Regions from separate parts of the Aerococcus sp. NPDC058936 genome, predicted to be linked through region 2. Evidence: riboswitches for the same ligand, from Rfam matches in the RefSeq annotation. Region 2 holds a riboswitch; each other region holds the start of a gene.
The links. Region 2 has a riboswitch for thiamine pyrophosphate ahead of thiT (energy-coupled thiamine transporter ThiT). Riboswitches for the same ligand answer to the same signal wherever they lie in the genome.

Region 1 (6,180 bases), on a different contig from region 2:
TATTTCAATCGTGAACAAGAATACCAAGGCCAAAATAGCTGGAATCGCTGTTTTCTTCTCTTCCATCAACTATCAAACCTCCTTTAGCACTTGATTAGACAAGTGAATATGATGATCACTTACACCTTCAAGCGGACCCAGGCGATGAGACACAATCAAGAAATCCGTATCTCTTTTCTTGTCTTCAATCCAATCTGCAAAGTAATCACTGGCTTTCTGGTCCAAACCCGCAAAAGGCTCATCCAGCATTAGAAACTGGTGGTCTAAACTCAATAAGGCGATTAATTGCACCATCTTCTTCTGCCCTTCGCTTAAATGATATAAACTTCGGTCTAAAACGTGGCTGATATGCAAGTCTTCAAGAGCCTGCATCTGGCGGTCACGAATTTCACCAGCATCTTCATTTGGAAACCGTAACTCACTCGCCACTTCCAACGTCACAAATTGTTGGGCTGCATCTTGAACAGCCAAGGTGAGCGATTCGTATAAGTTTTTCTTGCCCCAAAACCTTGAAAGTCTCCGGTCCTGAAACCGCATTTTGCCCTTGTAAGGGTGTAACTGGGCCATGGCCTTTAATAAAGTCGATTTCCCCGCCCCATTATCGCCAGTTAGGGTGGATACCCCCTTTTGAAAAATGAATTTGTCTTGGTGAAGCAAGGTTTTTTCGCCTTGTTTGATCGCAATATTTTCCAAGGTGAAAGCTGATTCGCTGCTAGCTTGACGAGTAGTCAACAATGGAATAGGCGCTTTTTCCGGTAAGTTGGCTACATCTGCTTCAGAAAGTTGCCCGTCTCGCATGATAAAGAATCGGTTGATGAGCCCCTTATAGTCAGTCAACTCATGGTCTACCACCACAATCAACTTGCCTTGCTGTTTTAATTTCGCCAACATGTTAATCAAGAAAACTCTAGATGCTGGGTCAATTGATGCAAAGGGTTCGTCTAATAAGAAAACTGGTGGATTGACTGCAATCAAGATGGCCAAGGCCGCCCGCTGCTTCTCCCCACCTGACAGGGTCATCAAGTCTTGCTGTAATAAATGTCTGATACCCAAATCGTCAACCGCTTGATTTAACCGCGCTTTGGCCTGGTCATAGGGTAGACCGCAATTTTCTAAGGCGAAGAAACATTCTCTTTCCAGGGTGCGCATGGTAAATTGTTGATCCGGATTTTGAAACATCAACCCAATTTTCTGGGCTTTTTCTGGAATGGTATAGTCTGACACCCGCTGGCCATCGACTACAACATTCCCTTGAAAGCTTGCACCATTGAAGCCAGCTAGGGTATGGATGAGGGTGCTTTTCCCGCTACCACTATCACCTGTCAGTAAGATAAAATCACCTAGCTGCCAATCACAAGAAATCCTGTCTAGGATGACGGTCTCATTTTTCCGGACAACCAAGTCACTAATTTGTACTAAGGCGCTCATTGGGCAATTCCTTTGGCTTGTACCTTGTTGAACAGGCTAACGATTTGTTTAGTTAGGAAGACACCGAAAAATGTTACTGAAATCAAACGAACTAAGAATAAAGCCACGACCAAACCAAGGCCATAAGTCGCATAGCCAAATTTGAAGAATTCAAAGGCAAAACTAAATACCGTTGTCCCAATAGCACCATAAACTAAAGTAGTCGTATCATAGCGTTCGTATTTGGTAACAAAGAAGCCCGCTTCAGTACCCAGTCCTTGAATTAAGCCAGAAAGTAACACCCCAGCCCCAAAATATGACCCATATAGCATCTCGGCAAGAGCGGCAAAGACCTCACCTAACAAGGCACTGCCCACTTTCGGGATCAACATACCCGCCACTGGCGCCGCAATCGTCCACATACCAAATAAGATTTCATTGGCAAAAGGCGTTAAACCAAACGGTGTTAATAGGGACACTAAAACGGCATACAGGACACCAGCGCCCATAAATACGGCTCCAAATAAGAAAGCTAGAAATGCTAAAAAGATGACGTCGGGCAAGGCCCATTTAAATTTTTCCATCAAAAAAACCCCTTTTCCTATATTTTAAAAATAGAGGCATAAGGGGTGAGCAAAGGCGAATTCGCTTCTTGTTTTAGACACTTTAATAAACTATCCAGACACACTTGGTCAGATAGTTTCCGTATCATAAACATTTTTACATTTCCCTTCGCCAGTATTAACTGTGTCAGGTTCAATGGGTATAATCTCAGCTTTCGGCACCCCAAATGTCACTACTATATGAATGTATCTCCGATACTAACACATCGATTTAGAAAATGAAAGCGGCAATTTATATAATGTTTTTCAATTACAACAGAAAATAGCAGTATAATGCATATAACCTTGCATCATTTTTTATGATTTCTTACTTTATTAGAAATATCAAGGAAGTAAAAGTAGCGGATATATCCGTCTATCAATTTAAATAAAATAGAACTGAGATATAGTATTACGAAGGAGCGAAAGAGATTAAGATTATTGATGTATTTCAGAGCGAACTCAATAAGACTATTCCCTTAGAGTATATTGGTCGAGTCCGGTGAATGATTTGGTGTAGATTCAATTACAGATGGTCAAAAATATGATGTCGTTAGAGCTGCGTTTATATTTTAAATTACTCAATATTTCTCAAACTTTATATAAAGTATTTTCGCTACTTTTCAAATTCAATCCAAAAAGGCACTAAATCAATATTATCAAAACATTGATTTAGTGCCTTTTTTTAATGGACTGGCAGGGGCTCGAACCCTGGACCCACTGATTAAGAGTCAGTTGCTCTACCAACTGAGCTACCAATCCAAATGTAAATTTTATCTGCAATAGTGAAAGTTTACGCCCATTTTTGGGAAAAATCAAGGGTTTGAACTCAAAAATCGCATTTGGTTTTTTTATATAATAAAAAGACCAAGGTTCATCCTAAGATATCCCCCTGGCCCCAAAAAATAGGGTGGTTATAATTTATCTATTATAATCGTCACTTAAGCTTTAGCTTTAAAGCCCTTCAATCTCAGCGCATTCAGTAATACTGAAACAGACGATAAACTCATGGCTGCACCAGCAAACATAGGACTTAGTAATGGACCACCAAACAGGTAGAGGATACCCATGGCAACTGGGATCCCAACCGTATTATAGGCGAAAGCCCAAAATAGGTTTTGCTTAATATTGGTAATGGTTGCCCGACTCAATTCAACCGCTGTTGGCACGTCCATTAAGTCGCTACGCATCAAGACAATATCTGCTGATTCAATGGCTACATCAGTCCCTGAACCAATGGCAATTCCGATATTGGCTTGGGCAAGAGCTGGCGCATCATTGATCCCGTCACCAACCATGGCCACGTGTAAGCCTTCATCTTGTAATTTCTTCACTTCATTGGCCTTGTCTTCCGGCAAGACTTCACTAAAAACCCGGTCAATGCCCACTTGTTTGGCAATCGCCTCAGCAGTCCCCTTGTTGTCACCCGTGATCATGGCCACTTCAATGCCCATTCGGTGTAATTTTTGGATAGCTGCTACAGAGTTTTCTTTGACCGTATCCGCTACTGCGATAATTCCTAATAATTGGCCGTCAACCCCAACAAACATGGGTGTTTTACCCTCAGCAGCCAATTGGTCAGCCACAGCTCTTGCAACCGATAAATCTATATTATGATTAGCCATTAATTTACTATTGCCTAGCAAAACGATTTGGTCATTCAAGCTAACTTGTAAGCCGTGTCCAGGAATCGCTTGGAAATCTTGGCTAGGCGTTAATGTCAACTTGCGGTCCTTAGCTTCAGCTACAATCGCTTCACCTAGTGGGTGTTCTGACCCCACTTCTGCAGACGCCGCAACTTGCAAGATATCATCCGCATCCGTGCCATTGAAAGCTTTAATATCTGTCACCACCGGTTTGCCTTCGGTAATGGTACCTGTTTTGTCAAAAATAATGGTTTGAACTTTATGGGTTTCCTCTAGGGCATCGCCACTCTTAATCAGGACGCCATTCTCAGCACCCTTACCAGTCCCCACCATAATCGCTGTTGGCGTCGCCAAACCTAAGGCACACGGACAAGCAATCACTAGAACGGAAATGGTAATTGACAAGGCAAATACCCATGATTCCTGCCCTAGGAAATACCAGGCAAGTCCAGAAATCGCCGCTAAGCCCATCACAATGGGGACGAAAATACCGGATATCTTGTCCGCTAACTTGGCTATTGGCGCTTTAGACCCTTGTGCTTCTTCAACAAGTTGGATAATTTGCGCAAGGGTTGTGTCCTTGCCGACCTTTGTGGCCTTGAATTGGAATGACCCATTTTTGTTGATAGACGCGCCAACAACCTGGTCGCCTACCCTTTTTTCAATTGGGATACTTTCCCCAGTAATCATGGCTTCGTCAACCGCTGAGCTGCCCTCAACGACCTCGCCATCAACTGGAATTTTCTCGCCAGGGCGAACGACTAAAATATCGCCCGTCACCACCTGGTCAATCGCTACTTCAACCTCTTGACCGTCGCGCATTACTCGGGCCGTTTTCGGTGCCAAGCCCATCAATTTTTTAATGGCTTCAGACGTCTTGCCTTTAGACACAACCTCCAAATATTTCCCTAAAGTAATTAATGTCAAAATAACCGCCGCTGACTCAAAGTATAAGTCGGGATGACCGTGGCCTACATGCAGCTGGCCAGACACCAATAGACCTGTCATCACAACCCCTTGAACAAGCGCTGCCCCTGTCCCAATAGCAATCAAGGAGTCCATATTGGGATGTCCTTTAAAGAGGGCTTTAAAACCCACTTTGTAAAAGTCGCGTCCCAAATAGACAACTGGTAAGGTCAGCAACAACTGGATCACCGCAAAATTCATGGCATTGGTCATTGGATTCAAGAATTCAGGTAAGGGTAAACCGCCAAAGGGTAGCATGGGACCCATTGCTATATAAAGTAAAGGCACAGTAAATATGGTAGACCACAAAAAGCGACGCCATAAAGCTTGGATATGGGCACTTTGACGCTCAGCTTGACTAGGCCCTTCCTGTTCACTGGTTTCTAATTTGGCTTGGTAGCCCGTATCTTGAACTGTATGGACAATATCAGAAACATTTAAGGCCGCCTCATCAAAGGTCACTGTCATTTTTTCAGTGGCTAAATTCACATTCACCGAGGAAACAGCAGCTAATTTACTTACCGATTTCTCAATCGCTTGGGCACAAGATGCGCAGGTCATCCCTTCAATTTCAAAGCTAGTCGCCGATAAATTCTTCACCACCTTATAACCTGCATTCTCAACTGCCTGAGTGATATCAGCCTCTGAAACTTTTTGGTTGTCATAAGTAACCGTTAACTTTTCAGTTGCCAAGTTCACATTCGCAGCATCCATGCCGGTTAACTTGGCGACCGATTTCTCGACCGCTTGCGCACAGGATGCACAAGTCATGCCTTCAATTGTATAAGTCTCTTTCATTATAGATTCTCCTTTAGATGAAAATTATTGCGGGTTGGCTGTATAGCCTGCTTCCGCAACAGCAGCCACAATGGCCGCACTATCTACTACTTGATCATCAAATCGGACCGTTAGAACTTTACTTTCAACCGGTACATCCGCCACTTCAACACCTTTTAAGCCAGTTACTTCCTTTTCAATACGCGCCTTGCAGTGGGCACACGACATATCTGGAATTAAGTAAGTTTTCGTATTCATGTTAAATCGCTCCTTGTTTATGTAAGTGTTTTTATGATGTTTACACTTGTAATCTAATAAACCTAATATACCTTGACTGATTACACTTGTCAACGATAAAGTCGCCATTTTTTCAATTTCCAAAAAAATAAATGTTAAATAGCTCACATGGTGAATTTTTTATCATCAATTTGATTCATCTAAAACTACTCCTAATAATGCTTGATTTCTATCCTAGTTTCGTAAGTGCAAATCTTTTCAATTTCATCTAAACTTTGATAATTACTTAAAAGAAAAAAGCAGGACTATCAAAGCCCCGCTTATGAACATCTTATAAATCTTGTATCTAATTAGCTATTCCAAATATCTTCTAAAATGTTTGTTTGCGTCCGATCTGGACCCACAGAGAATGTTGCAATATTTACACCGACTAACTCAGATACACGTTTAACATATTGACGTGCATTTGCTGGTAATTCTTCTAAAGTCTTACAAGCAGTAATATCTTCAGACCAGCCAGGTAGCTCTTCATAAACTGGTGTACA
Region 2 (6,180 bases):
TGCCCTTCTTTAGGCAGACTAGATAAAATATCAGGATTTTCGGCCAATTGAATGGTCAACCCATCTTGATTAGATAGTTGGTCTTTTTTCATCTTTTGATCAGCTGGATGGGCAGACCGGTAGTCAGAAACAGCGGCAGACATGATAACAATCTCCTTGTCTGTGACATATTCGTGCATGGTGTCATACAAATCTTGTGCTGATTCGACGGTGACCACTTCTATGCCGGGTAGAACAGGCAGATTTTTAGCATGGTCAGTACGGACTAGGGTCACTTGCCCGCCAGCAAGGGCGGCGGCATTGGCGATAGCCAAACCCATTTTGCCAGAAGAACGGTTGGTCAAGAAACGGACGGGGTCTAATCTCTCGGTAGTCCCGCCGGCTGAAATCAATAGTTTATGACCGGTTAAATCAAGATTTTTAGCCTGCTTATCGATGGCAATGTAAGCTAATAAGGCTTGGAACACGGCTTCAGGGGCTGGCATCCGGCCTTTACCCTCATAACCTTCTGCCAGGAATCCGGTATCTGGTTCTACCACAATATGGCCGTCTAAACGGAGTTGGTCAACATTACGCTGAGTAGCTGAGTTGGCCCACATTTTCTCGTTCATAGCTGGCACGAATAAGAGAGGCGATTTCAAGGCCAACATCATGGATAATGCTTCGTTATCCGCAATGCCATTAGCAAATTTTCCAATTGTATTGGCGGTCGCTGGCATAACGATAGCGTAGTCAGTCCAATCAGCTAAAGCGATATGGGCCACAGTATCGGGGCTATTGGCCCCTTCAACTAATGGTGGATATTTGATTAGAACTTCAAAGGTAAATGGTGTGACAAATTGCTTAGCAGACGGTGTCAAGGCCACACGCACATTAGCCCCCGCTTTAATGAGGGTACGGACAAAATCTGGGATTTTATACGCCGCGATGCCACCTGTGACAACAACTGTTAAATTTAATCCTTTAAGCATGGTCTCCTCCGCTTTCCAATTGACTTATTCTCCAGTTAAAATATCCACAACTGTTGCCTTCATATCCGCTACAGTCGATACACGGTTGTGGCGTACTTCAGCAGTTTGGATTTCTTTGATGGCATTTGGATAATCGCGGTTTCCTGCAGATTGAATGTTGGCTACCAATTCATCGTCAGTCGCATGTTCAACATCTTGTCCAATCGCTTTCAAAACAGCTTGCGGGAACTTGTATGGGCTAGCTGTTGACACAACAACGCTTGGTCCACTTAGGGCATCTTTGGCCTTCAATTTTTGTAGACTCGCTGATGCAACACCAGTATGTGGATCCATTAAATAGTCGTATTCTTGGTATACGCGGTCAATTTCAGCTTTAGTTTCATCCTCGTCGGCGAACTCGCCAAGGAAGGATGCAAATTTCTCGCTAACATCAGCTGGGAATTCGTACCGCCCTTTTTCATCTAAGTCATTCATCAAGGCTGACAATTGAGCCACGTCATCTCCTAAGGCGTGGAATAACATCCGTTCGAAGTTGCTTGAAACCAAGATATCCATAGATGGTGAAATCGTTAATTTGAACTCACGGTTTTTGTCATAAACACCTGTATTAAAGAAGTCGTATAAGACAGTGTTATCGTTAGAAGCACAAACCAATTTACCAACCGGAAGACCTAATTTTTGTGCATAGTAACCAGCTAAGATGTCCCCGAAGTTTCCTGTTGGGACCATAAAGTTGACCGGACTGCCTGCTTCAATTTCTTCATGTTTCACTAATTGGGCATATGCGTAGAAGTAGTACACCACTTGCGGAATTAAGCGCCCGATATTCATTGAGTTGGCTGATGAAAATTGGATGTTTTCTGACGCTAAATCAGCGCGTAAAGCTTCATCGTTAAATAAGCGTTTCACTTCTGTTTGTGCATCATCAAAGTTCCCTTCAATCGCCACCACAAAGGTGTTATCCCCTTTTTGGGTTACCATTTGTTTTTCTTGAATAGTCGAAACCCCACCTTGTGGGTAGAAGACAATGATTTTTGTACCTGGTACATCTGCGAATCCAGCCATTGCTGCCTTACCAGTGTCGCCTGAAGTAGCTGTCAAAATGGCAATCTCTTTGTCGTTGGCATTCATTTCAGCTGATTTCTTCATTAAATGCGGTAAAATTTGTAGTGCTAGATCTTTAAAGGCAATCGTTGGACCGTGGAATAATTCTAAATAGTAGTCATCGCCAACTTTTGCTAAAGGCGCAATCACATCCGTATCAAATTTTTCATCATAAGCCCCATCGATACATGCTTTTAAATCCGCTTCTGAAAAGTCATCAAAAAAGATAGACATAACAAAATAAGCCAATTCTTGGTAGGTCATCTCTTTTAATTCAGACCAATCAAGGTCAATACTAGGCCATTCTGTTGGGACGTAAAGCCCGCCATCAGTTGCTAGTCCTTGAACAATGGCTTGTGAAGCTGTCACGATATTATCCTGGTTACGTGTACTTTTAAATTGCATCTTAATCCTCCTAAGCGACTCCTATTACCTTGTTGATCATTTTTATCTATGTCAGTCACTCTTTATATTTGCTTTATTTTACCATAGAAGGCACATTTATGGCAGTGTAGGCTACTTTTTCTCATAATTCTCTATTAGAAAATTCATATGAATTATTGCATGTTTATAGCTTAAAATAGATTTTATTACTCACATGTGTTAACATTAATTGTGTTCCTAAATTTTTAAATTGTAGGAAACGTAAATACAAACGTATATACTCAGGAGGTATTCGAATGAAATTTACAGCTCAAAAACGTGATGGCTCTGGTACTTCAGCAGCTAAACAATTACGTAAAGAAGATTTAGTTCCAGGCGTTGTGTACGCTAGTGACTTAGATCCAATTAACATCTCATTATCAGTTTCTGATGTAGAACAAATTCGTCGTGAATTAGGTCTTAACTCAGTATTTGATTTAGAGTTAGATGGTAAAACACATACAGTTTACGTACGTGAAATTTCACAATCAGCGTTGAAACCAACTATTTACAACATTTCTTTACAAGCGATTAAAAAAGGTCAAAAACTTGAAATGCCATTATCTATCGTTATTGTTAACGAAGATGCTTTAGCAGATCAAGAAGGTGTAGCTTCTACAACAACACTTGAAATTGATGTTGTTGCTGACCCAGCAACCGCGCCAGACTCAGTTGAAGTTGACGTTACAGGCTTAGCTATTGGTGACTCAGTAACTGCTGGTGACTTAAAACTTGCTAGCGACATCGAATTAGTAACAGATGCTGAAGAGGTTGTTGTATCTATTTCTGCGCCAGTTGAAGAGCCAGAAGAAGTTGACCCAGATGCAGAGGTTGCTGAACCAGAAGTAATCGATGAAAAAGAAGGCGAAATTGTCGAAGATACTGAAAACTAAGAGTTTTCGATTTCTTTCATCAAAAAAACCGGAGTGATTTATTTCACTCTGGTTTTTTTCTTTAAAAATTAGAAAACCTTTGGCTTTTATTTTAACAAATAACTATATGCATGAAAAAACAGGGCATGATTGCTACGTCACTGCCCTGTTTTGCTCGCGGGTATTTATTTTTCAACTAGGATAATTTTCTTATTAGTTTTGATTAGTAGATAAGAGATGGCATAGCATGCGCCCCATGTCGCAAGTCCCGACATGCCGTTCATGATAGCTGAGTACACCCATGGGCTCATGCCTTCTGGTGCGTATTGCCCCCAAAAGGCTACACCGGCTAGAAAATGAACAAAGTATTCTGCAAATATGGCGATGAAAGTAGCCAATCCAATATATAGGAAAAGATTTTTTTCATGATTGTTCTTTGCTGCTTCTTGGATTTGTAGGGCAAAAATACCCGCTAATCCTGCTAAGGCAAAGGCAAATATATATTCTATAATACCTTGTACTGGAGTTAAAATACTGGCAAATCCAGAAATAAATTTAATCAGTCCTAACAAGAATCCTGACAGTAAACCAGCACGAATCCCTCTTCTAAACGCTACAATATAAATAATGGCTAGTGATATTTGGACTCCGAAACTTGGGCCAATGTCAATCGGTATCATCGATACTATAAAAGCAATTACTGCTGCAATAGCGGCCTCGATATTTTCATTTAACTTAACTGATCTCATTTCTTCTTCTCCATTCTTTTGTAGGCACAGTGCAAGCTATTTTGAAATATCAACAAAGTAAATAAAAAATCGCATCTATCACAATTGTGACAAACACGACCTCTCAATGTATTCAACGATTTAACGCATTAAATCATTCACCAACAAATGGCTATTGAACACTTCCTTACGCCAGTATAAACCGGATCAAGTTATGAGGGTCTGTTTTTAAACATCTCAGCAAAAGCTCCCCTAGTGCATACAAGTATATTATTTCTTTTAGTATATGCTTTTCTTGCACCTTTAGCAAGTGGTAATCACAAACATTTTATAATCGTTCTGACTTAAGGTATAATAGTATTGAGCGTTGGTTGATTAAAACCACACTATTGTATTAATATCATCAATATGATATATTTTTAAGAACATATTTTTGCATTCTTTTATTTTGAGGCCTATGGGGGGAAGAAATTTGAAGCTATTTTTTTCAAATAAAGCGATCAATAAATTGCAATCATTATCACAATTTGAACATATTTGTTTAAGTGATACACAATATTTACGTATTTCTAATGAACAGGAAGTTGACCTAGTTTTGCGGACCAATGAGACGGATTTTTCCGCCTATGACGAGGTACTAGAAACCCATATTGGCCAAGTTCCCATAAGAAAGAATGCTTTAAAATTTTTAGGCCATGACAACCGCATCGATTTCGACGACTTTAGACAAGTTTTCGTTTTAATCGTTGATGGTCAGGTGATGAACGATAATATCTACCTACAGAAAGCGCAATAATTTATAATTCTTAAACTAAACGGGCTAGGTATACTGGTCCGTTTCTTTATTGAAGAAGGAGTAAATATGTCTCAAAACAAATTCCAAGCTTATTATAAAAAGTCTCGGCAAGAACGTATTGATATTTTAGTAGACAAGGAACAAATTACCGGTGACCAAGGAGAATTCTTAAAGAATGGTCAGGGCTTAACTGTTGAAATCGCCGATAATATGGTTGAAAATACCCTTTCTACCTACCGTCTCCCTTATGGTCTAGGACTCAACTTCCTAATCAACAATCGAGAGGTCCAAATTCCAATGGTTACTGAGGAACCTTCTGTGATTGCGGCTGCATCAAATGGTGGGAAAACGATTCAGCAAGCTGGTGGATTTAAGACACAAGTCAACCAGCGTCTGATGACTGGACAAATTGCCTTTACGGGGGTTGAAAATGATACCCAAGCCCTACGTTTTGAAAACTGGGTGAATGAAGTTGCAGATGACTTACTAGCTGTTGCCAATGCTGCCTACCCTTCTATCGTTGGACGTGGTGGCGGTGCGCGGTCCATCCGCAGTCAATACTACCCAGCAAGCGCTCGTAGCGCCCCTTTTTTCGTTATATATCTAACCATTGATACCAAAGAAGCGATGGGTGCGAATATGATGAATACCATGTTGGAGGCTTTAAAAGCTTATATCATACACCATGTGGATTTTATTCCTGGTCTTGATGGGTTGATGGCTATTCTATCGAATTATGCAGTGGAAGCTACGGCAACGGCGACTTGTGAGATTCCAGCCCAGCTATTGGATAAGGGGGAGGTTTCAGGAAGTGAAGTTGCTAGAAAAATAGCATTAGCGAGTCAGTTGGCTCAAGTGGATGTATACCGGGCAACTACTCACAACAAGGGGATTATGAACGGTGTAGATGCTTTTGTATTAGCTACAGGTAATGACTGGCGAGCAGTTGAAGCTGGTGTGCATGCCTATGCGGCCAGAGACGGACAATACCGAGGATTGGCCACTTGGTCATACGACGTTGACCGCGAAGTGCTAACTGGTGCCCTTACCTTACCTTTAGCTTTAGGTGCTGTTGGTGGGTCTATTGGTATCCATCCAACTGTTCAAGTGACCAAGTCCATACTAGGTCAAGCAGACGCTAAAACACTGATGGAAATTGCTGTATCACTTGGGTTAGCCCAAAACTTTGCAGCCGTCCGAGCCCTTGTTTCTGAAGGTATTCAAGCTGGACATATGGAACTACAAGCCAAGTCCCTAGCCATCCAAGCAGGTGCACAAGGTGACCA
Region 3 (6,180 bases), on a different contig from region 2:
TGCCGCCAACATATCTGCTTCTGATTCAATAGTCATGTCAGCGATGATTTCTGCTTCTGGGATATTTGGTGTGACTATGGTCGCAAGAGGGAGTAATTTATTTTGAATGGCGTCGATGGCGTCTTGATCCAACAGTTGGTGACCACCCTTAGCCACCATGACTGGGTCAACGATTAAAGGTCCAAAGTCTACCTCTTTCAGATTTTTAACCACATTCTCTACATATGCTCCGTTAAATAACATGCCTGTTTTGACAGCGCCTATTTTGAAGTCCGCTTTCAAAGAGGCAAATTGCGCATCGATAAAGTCCAAGGGTACCGGTAAGGCCGATTGGACGCCTAGGGTGTTTTGGGCAGTCAAGGCGACCACAATCGACATACCAAAGGCTTTTCGGGCTTGGAAAGTTTTCAAGTCGGCTTGAATTCCTGCACCCCCACCTGAGTCAGACCCAGCGATTGTCACTACTTGTGGTGTTGAATTTACCATTTAGTCCACCTCCAACATATCTGCTACTTCAGCCTTTAAATCCCTTACGCGTTGTGTCACTGAATCTGCCAGCATGATTTCAGAAACAACTGAAATCCCTGCAATCCCACTTCCGGCTAATGTTTTGACATTTCCTAGCTGAATGCCGCCAATTGCGACAACTGGGATAGCTACTTGATTGGTAATTGTCTGTAATGTATCCACCGTCACTAGGCTGGAATCCTTGGTGGTTGTTGGGAAGATGGCTCCCACGCCTAAATAATCCGCCCCTTGTTGGTAGGCCTCTTCAGCTCGCGCTAGGGTTTTGGCTGAAACCCCTAAAATTTTATCTGGTCCGATGAGTTTTCTGACCACGTCAACTGGCAATTCGTCGTCACCAATGTGGACGCCCACTGCATCCACCGCTAACGCTAAGTCCACCCGGTCGTTGATGATCAAAGGCACATCATATCGGTCGGTGATGGCTTTCAATTTTTGGGCTAAGGCGTAAGCATCGCGGCTGGTTGCTGTCTTGTCCCGGTATTGAACCAAAGTAACCCCCGCCTTGACCGCGTCTTCAACCACTTGTAAAAAGGCGTCTTCTTGGTAATCAAAACCCGCTGTGACTAGGTATAAACTGTAATCCATTATAGCTGACCTCCCTTAATACCTGTTAACCAATCATCGTCTTCTAACAATAGGGACAGGTTATTCAATGTTGCTTGTCTAAAATCGGCTAGTCCTCTTGTTGTGGCATCCGCTTTTTCACCACATAAATTAAAGTAAGATACCGCTAAAATCACAGCATCTAGGACGGGTTGGCCAGCACCTAATAAGGCTGTTACCAAGGCGCCGACAATGTCTCCTGTCCCAGTAAAGCGCCCCAGATTGTCTACCCCATTTTTCAAATAGTAAATGCCTGATGCGTCAGCGACTATGTCTACTGGTCCAGTGGCTAATAGCGTTGTGCCGGCATGGTCTGACACCCATTCTTGCATGGCTTGACCCAGTTCCACTAAGGCCGCCTTGCTTTGGTCATCGGCCCCTGCGTCAACACCTCTTCCTGTTGATCCTAAACCACAGAAGGTCCGCATTTCAGACAAGTTTCCCTTGATGACATCTGGTGTGGATGCACTGATTTCTTGGGCTAAGTCGTTACGCAAGGGACTGGCTGAAACACCTACTAAATCCAGAACGAAAGGCGTATCTGTTTCTTCAGCTGTTCTAGCAGCCAATAAAATGTTGCGGATTTTCTCAGGCGATAAACTCCCAATATTGATCAAGGCCCCGTCATTTTGATTGAAGAAATCTTCCATCTCAGCTGCCTGGTCTGCCATGACTGGTGCCGCCCCCACATATAACAAGGCGTTGGCCACTGATTCCACCGTTACAGTATTGGTTAAGCACTGGATTAGCGGACTTTTAGCTAATGGGAAGGGGTTGTCGTAAGTTGGTAAAGCTTTTAATGTATATAAATCGATTGTCATCTTTTAAATCCTTTCAATATCGCATCTTTTAAATCATTATGATGAAGTATTATTGGTGTTCAATTATCTAGACACCTTTTGGCAAACAAAAAAGCCCCCTTTCCTGTCAGTATTCGACAAAAGGGGGAAATAGTCGTCCAAATGAATGATAGCAAGGAAAAAAGCCAAACGAATCATATTTTTGACAATATTTACTACATTTTCCTTCGCCAGTATTAACTGTATCAGGTTCCATGGGTATAATCTCAGCTGTCACAGCACCCCAAATGTCTCTATGAATTAACTCTATTCAAACAATCTTTTAAAAGAATGTCAACCCTTTCAATATGAGTAAAACCATGAAATCCATCAGATGATTATTGGACTGGTGTAGCTGGTATGGGTATAATAAGGGAAAATTCGATACAAATTTATAGGAGGTCTAACAGAATGAAAAATTTTAAACATTACAGCAAAGTCGACACGGAAGTCCTTAGAGAAATATGGAACGATATTTTGGTGGATGGTGTCGCCTTCCCTGGTTTAGACCTTTATTCAAGGGCCGCCTTTGAGAAGAAACTGGATGCTTATGACCAAGTTGACGTCTTATTGGTGGATGATCAGATTGCTGGCTACTACCTGATTAAAGCAAATAACGAAGGTCGGGCAAGTCACGTAGCTAACGGGACTTACGCAGTGAATAAAGCCTTCCGGAGTCAAGGTTTGATCAATGACTTGGTAGCAAAATCCATTGAAACAGCTAAAACATGCGGTTTTAGAGGGATTCAGTTTAACGCGGTTGTAGCTGAAAACAAGGCTGCTATCCATACTTACGAGAAATTTGGCTTTGAAATTGTGGGGACAATTCCAGGCGGTTTCCAAGTGAAAGACGGTCGTTATGTGGATATGCATATCATGTATCTAGATTTAACGAAGACAAGTGCCTAAATTAGGTCTTAGGACGGATACATCTACCCTTTTTTCCCATTAATATATAGACATGAGAAAGGATGATGTACGCAATGAAACAAACATCAAAAATGACCTTGGGCAAGTTCGCCAAAGCCTTATTTAATAAGGAAACACCTACCTATATCAAGGCGATTACTGGATTAGCACTCGCTTATACCGTCTTCCCAGCTGATGTGTTGCCGGATATCTTCGGTCCCTTGGGATTTGTGGATGACGCAGCCGTAATTGGTGTCTTGACGACGATTGCTATGTCCTTATTAGATAATTACAACGAAAAACAAGCTACGCAAACAGCCAATACACACACCGACTTTGATCCAAATAAAGTGATCAACTAGATTAAAATACCTACCCCTAAAAGCCGTGAAACCCACTACCCCGGGAATCGCGGCTTATTTTTATTGTAGATAGAACAAAATAAAAACCACCAACAAGCTAGTATGCACTAAGTCGTTGGTGGTTGTGTTAAATCTATTACATTTTTATAACTAATTCTAGTCTCAATATCGGGCTTTATTTAACTAGTGCAAATCCTGCTGTCCAAGCGATTTCTTCGCGGGCTGCTAATGTGATTTGTAGGAAGCCGATTGCTTCTAATTCACGAGCACGTGATAATTCACCTGCGTCTACAAAGTTCAAGCCGCTACCTTCTAAAGCATCTTTGAAGGCTGCTTTAGCTTCTGCTTCACCAGCTGCTAAAACTGTTGTTGTGTTATCGCCAACTTGTTTAGAAGCTAATGTAGTGCCAAAGTTTGTGTTGAAGGCTTTGATAACTTTCGCACCACTTACTTTTGCTTGGATTTCTTGGGCTGCTGATGAGTCAGCTGGCACAACTAAACCATCGAAAGTGTCGAAGTTTACTGGGTTTGTGATATCAACAATGATTTTGCCTGCTAATTCGTCAGCGTAGTTAGAGATGATGCCATCTACTGCTGCGTAAGGCACTGCCAATACAACAATATCGCCTAATGCTTGTTTACCGTCTTGTGAACCGATGTAAGCGACGTCGTTTCCTGCTTCTTGGAATAAGCCACCGATTGCTGAACCCATGTTACCTTTACCGAATACTGTAATATTTGCCATGTTTATATACCTCTTTCATTTGTAAGTTTCTTGGTTACTTGTTTATAGGTATATTTAACCACGAAAATCCACTTACTAAAAGTAGGCACTTTTTCCTTAGCTACTTACTTATTGGTAAGTAATGACAGATACCAAGGCTTTGCCAGCAAAAAAAATTTAATTTTTTTCTGAATTTTTAATTCCCGGTAGGTTGCCGTTCAAATAATCGTTCCCCCAGGCCCGCATCACTTCAATAATAGGCCTCAAGGTATCACCCAATTCACTCAAGGAATACTCCACTCTTGGTGGTACTTCTGCATAAACAGTCCGCTGGATAATCCCGTCTGACTCCAACTTACGGAGGTTTTCCGTCAAGACTTTCTGACTAATCCCTTCAATAGACCGGTGCAATTCATTGAAACGGTAAGTCCCCTTCAATAATTCTCGAATAATCAAAACTTTCCATTTATTCCCTATTAGATCGACCGTTGTCGCCACTGGGCAAATCGGTAATTCTTCTTTCGCTAACATAATTTCACCTCAATCGGCTTTCTATTACAAGTATCATACCAGAAATTCGCCTGATAATTATTGTAAAAAGACTACAGACATCGATTTAGTGATCCCTTGCCGAGAAATAACTTTGTCTATTTTATATTTTATAAATAAAAGCACGATAGTCATTGCAGTTTCTGATGACGGCCGATATAATGTTAGGCAATATGGGAGAGAACAGATATTTTGGGAGAATTATAAATAATGAAGAAAAAGAATATTAACTGGTTACGTTTGTTGGCTTACTTTGCTCTATTGATAGTCTTTATCATGCTATCACCATTCATTTTACTTGTTGCGCCTATTCTGGCCTTGTTTTTCTACAAGATTAAACCAAATAATCGATGGTTCAGAAATAGCTTGATTGCCTTTGCAGCTGCATTAATCGGTACGATTGTCATCTTTTCAATAGACACTCGTGAAACCGAGGCCAATCAAACCGCTCTACAATCACAAGCACAAGTCATATCCTCAGATCAAGATGTTGATGAGCATTCCGCTAATGATTCTGAATCAGCGACCGAAGACGCGGCAGCTAAGTCTGCTGAAGATGCGTCACGCAAATCCTCCAAGGAATCTTATGACAAAAAATTAGCTGCTGAATCAAGTGCACGCCAAGCTTCTTCTAAGAAACGTGCTGAAGCAGAGTCTAAAGAAAAAGCAGCAGCTGAATCTAAAGCTAAAGCTGAAAGTGAAATTGCCAGCCAAGCAAGCGCTGAATTGACAAAAGTACGGACAGTACCAACTGGGCAAACGTATATAGAAATTAACAATAACACCCCTTACTTTACAGATGCAGATATTACATCGACTGAAGCCTACGAATCATACGGTGAACTAGATAGTTTAGGTCGAGTAACCGCCGCAAACGCTGTCCTCGGCGTCGAGCTCATGCCTACTACAGAACGTGGCGATATTTCAGATATCAAGCCAACTGGCTGGCAACAAGCCAAATATGCCAATGTTTCTGGTGGTTGGTTATATAACCGGTCTCATTTGATTGGCCACCAATTAACTGGTGAAGATGCCAATGCCCGCAACTTGATGACTGGGACTAGATGGTTTAATACGGAAGGAATGTTGCCCTTTGAAAACTTTGTGGCTAACTATATTGAAGAAACAGAAAACCATGTGCGCTACCGCGTTACACCAGCATTTGAAGGGGAAAACCTACTGGCATCCGGTGTTTACATGGAAGGCTTCTCTATTGAAGATAATGGCGCCACTATTCAATTCAATATCTATGTACCAAACATTCAACCAGATGTTGAAATTAACTACGCAGACGGTTCATCTGTAGGTCCTGAAGGCCCGTCACAAGATGAATCACTATCAAACTTAAACCAATCTTCGACCGTTTCTGAAACTGCCCCTGCAGCTGAAAGTGCACCAGCTACTACCGCACCAGCGTCTGGTGGTGATGTCAGTTCGGTTGATGCAAATGGCAACGGACAGGTAACCATTAAAGAAGCCAAAGCGGCAGGCTTTTCAATGCCTATTTATGCTGACCATTGGTTGTATCCATATATGGATGACCGTGACGGCGATGGTATGGTTGGTGAGTAATCCGCCCTACAATTTATATATACGCGAAAAAAGGCGAAATGCGCTTCCAAAAGAGTGCATTTCGCCTTTTTAATTTTCGTTAAGTTTAAGCTAA

Region 1: another riboswitch for thiamine pyrophosphate. It lies ahead of ACFW0C_RS03795 (ECF transporter S component); the one in region 2 lies ahead of thiT (energy-coupled thiamine transporter ThiT).
Region 3: another riboswitch for thiamine pyrophosphate. It lies ahead of ACFW0C_RS08085 (hydroxyethylthiazole kinase); the one in region 2 lies ahead of thiT (energy-coupled thiamine transporter ThiT).

The regions. Positions count from the first base shown of each region.
Region 1 is NZ_JBHYKZ010000003.1:189,174-195,353, forward strand. Features, by position in the region: gene ACFW0C_RS03785 (energy-coupling factor transporter transmembrane component T family protein) at 1-66, opposite strand, end outside; gene ACFW0C_RS03790 (ABC transporter ATP-binding protein) at 73-1,428, opposite strand; gene ACFW0C_RS03795 (ECF transporter S component) at 1,425-1,991, opposite strand; TPP riboswitch at 2,118-2,206, opposite strand; tRNA gene ACFW0C_RS03800 (tRNA-Lys) at 2,699-2,771, opposite strand; gene ACFW0C_RS03805 (heavy metal translocating P-type ATPase) at 2,951-5,422, opposite strand; gene ACFW0C_RS03810 (heavy-metal-associated domain-containing protein) at 5,444-5,656, opposite strand; gene ACFW0C_RS03815 (adenylosuccinate synthase) at 5,986-6,180, opposite strand, start outside.
Region 2 is NZ_JBHYKZ010000007.1:56,925-63,104, reverse strand. Features, by position in the region: gene coaBC (bifunctional phosphopantothenoylcysteine decarboxylase/phosphopantothenate--cysteine ligase CoaBC) at 1-971, opposite strand, end outside; gene thrC (threonine synthase) at 996-2,486, opposite strand; gene ACFW0C_RS06805 (50S ribosomal protein L25) at 2,756-3,391, shown strand; gene thiT (energy-coupled thiamine transporter ThiT) at 3,556-4,119, opposite strand; TPP riboswitch at 4,266-4,362, opposite strand; gene ACFW0C_RS06795 (iron-sulfur cluster biosynthesis family protein) at 4,571-4,894, shown strand; gene ACFW0C_RS06790 (hydroxymethylglutaryl-CoA reductase, degradative) at 4,961-6,180, shown strand, end outside.
Region 3 is NZ_JBHYKZ010000009.1:78,323-84,502, forward strand. Features, by position in the region: gene thiD (bifunctional hydroxymethylpyrimidine kinase/phosphomethylpyrimidine kinase) at 1-486, opposite strand, end outside; gene thiE (thiamine phosphate synthase) at 487-1,113, opposite strand; gene ACFW0C_RS08085 (hydroxyethylthiazole kinase) at 1,113-1,952, opposite strand; TPP riboswitch at 2,137-2,227, opposite strand; gene ACFW0C_RS08090 (GNAT family N-acetyltransferase) at 2,382-2,879, shown strand; gene ACFW0C_RS08095 (YkvA family protein) at 2,954-3,241, shown strand; gene ACFW0C_RS08100 (NADPH-dependent F420 reductase) at 3,417-3,986, opposite strand; gene ACFW0C_RS08105 (winged helix-turn-helix transcriptional regulator) at 4,143-4,496, opposite strand; gene ACFW0C_RS08110 (DNA/RNA non-specific endonuclease) at 4,725-6,086, shown strand; gene ACFW0C_RS08115 (6-phospho-beta-glucosidase) at 6,172-6,180, opposite strand, start outside.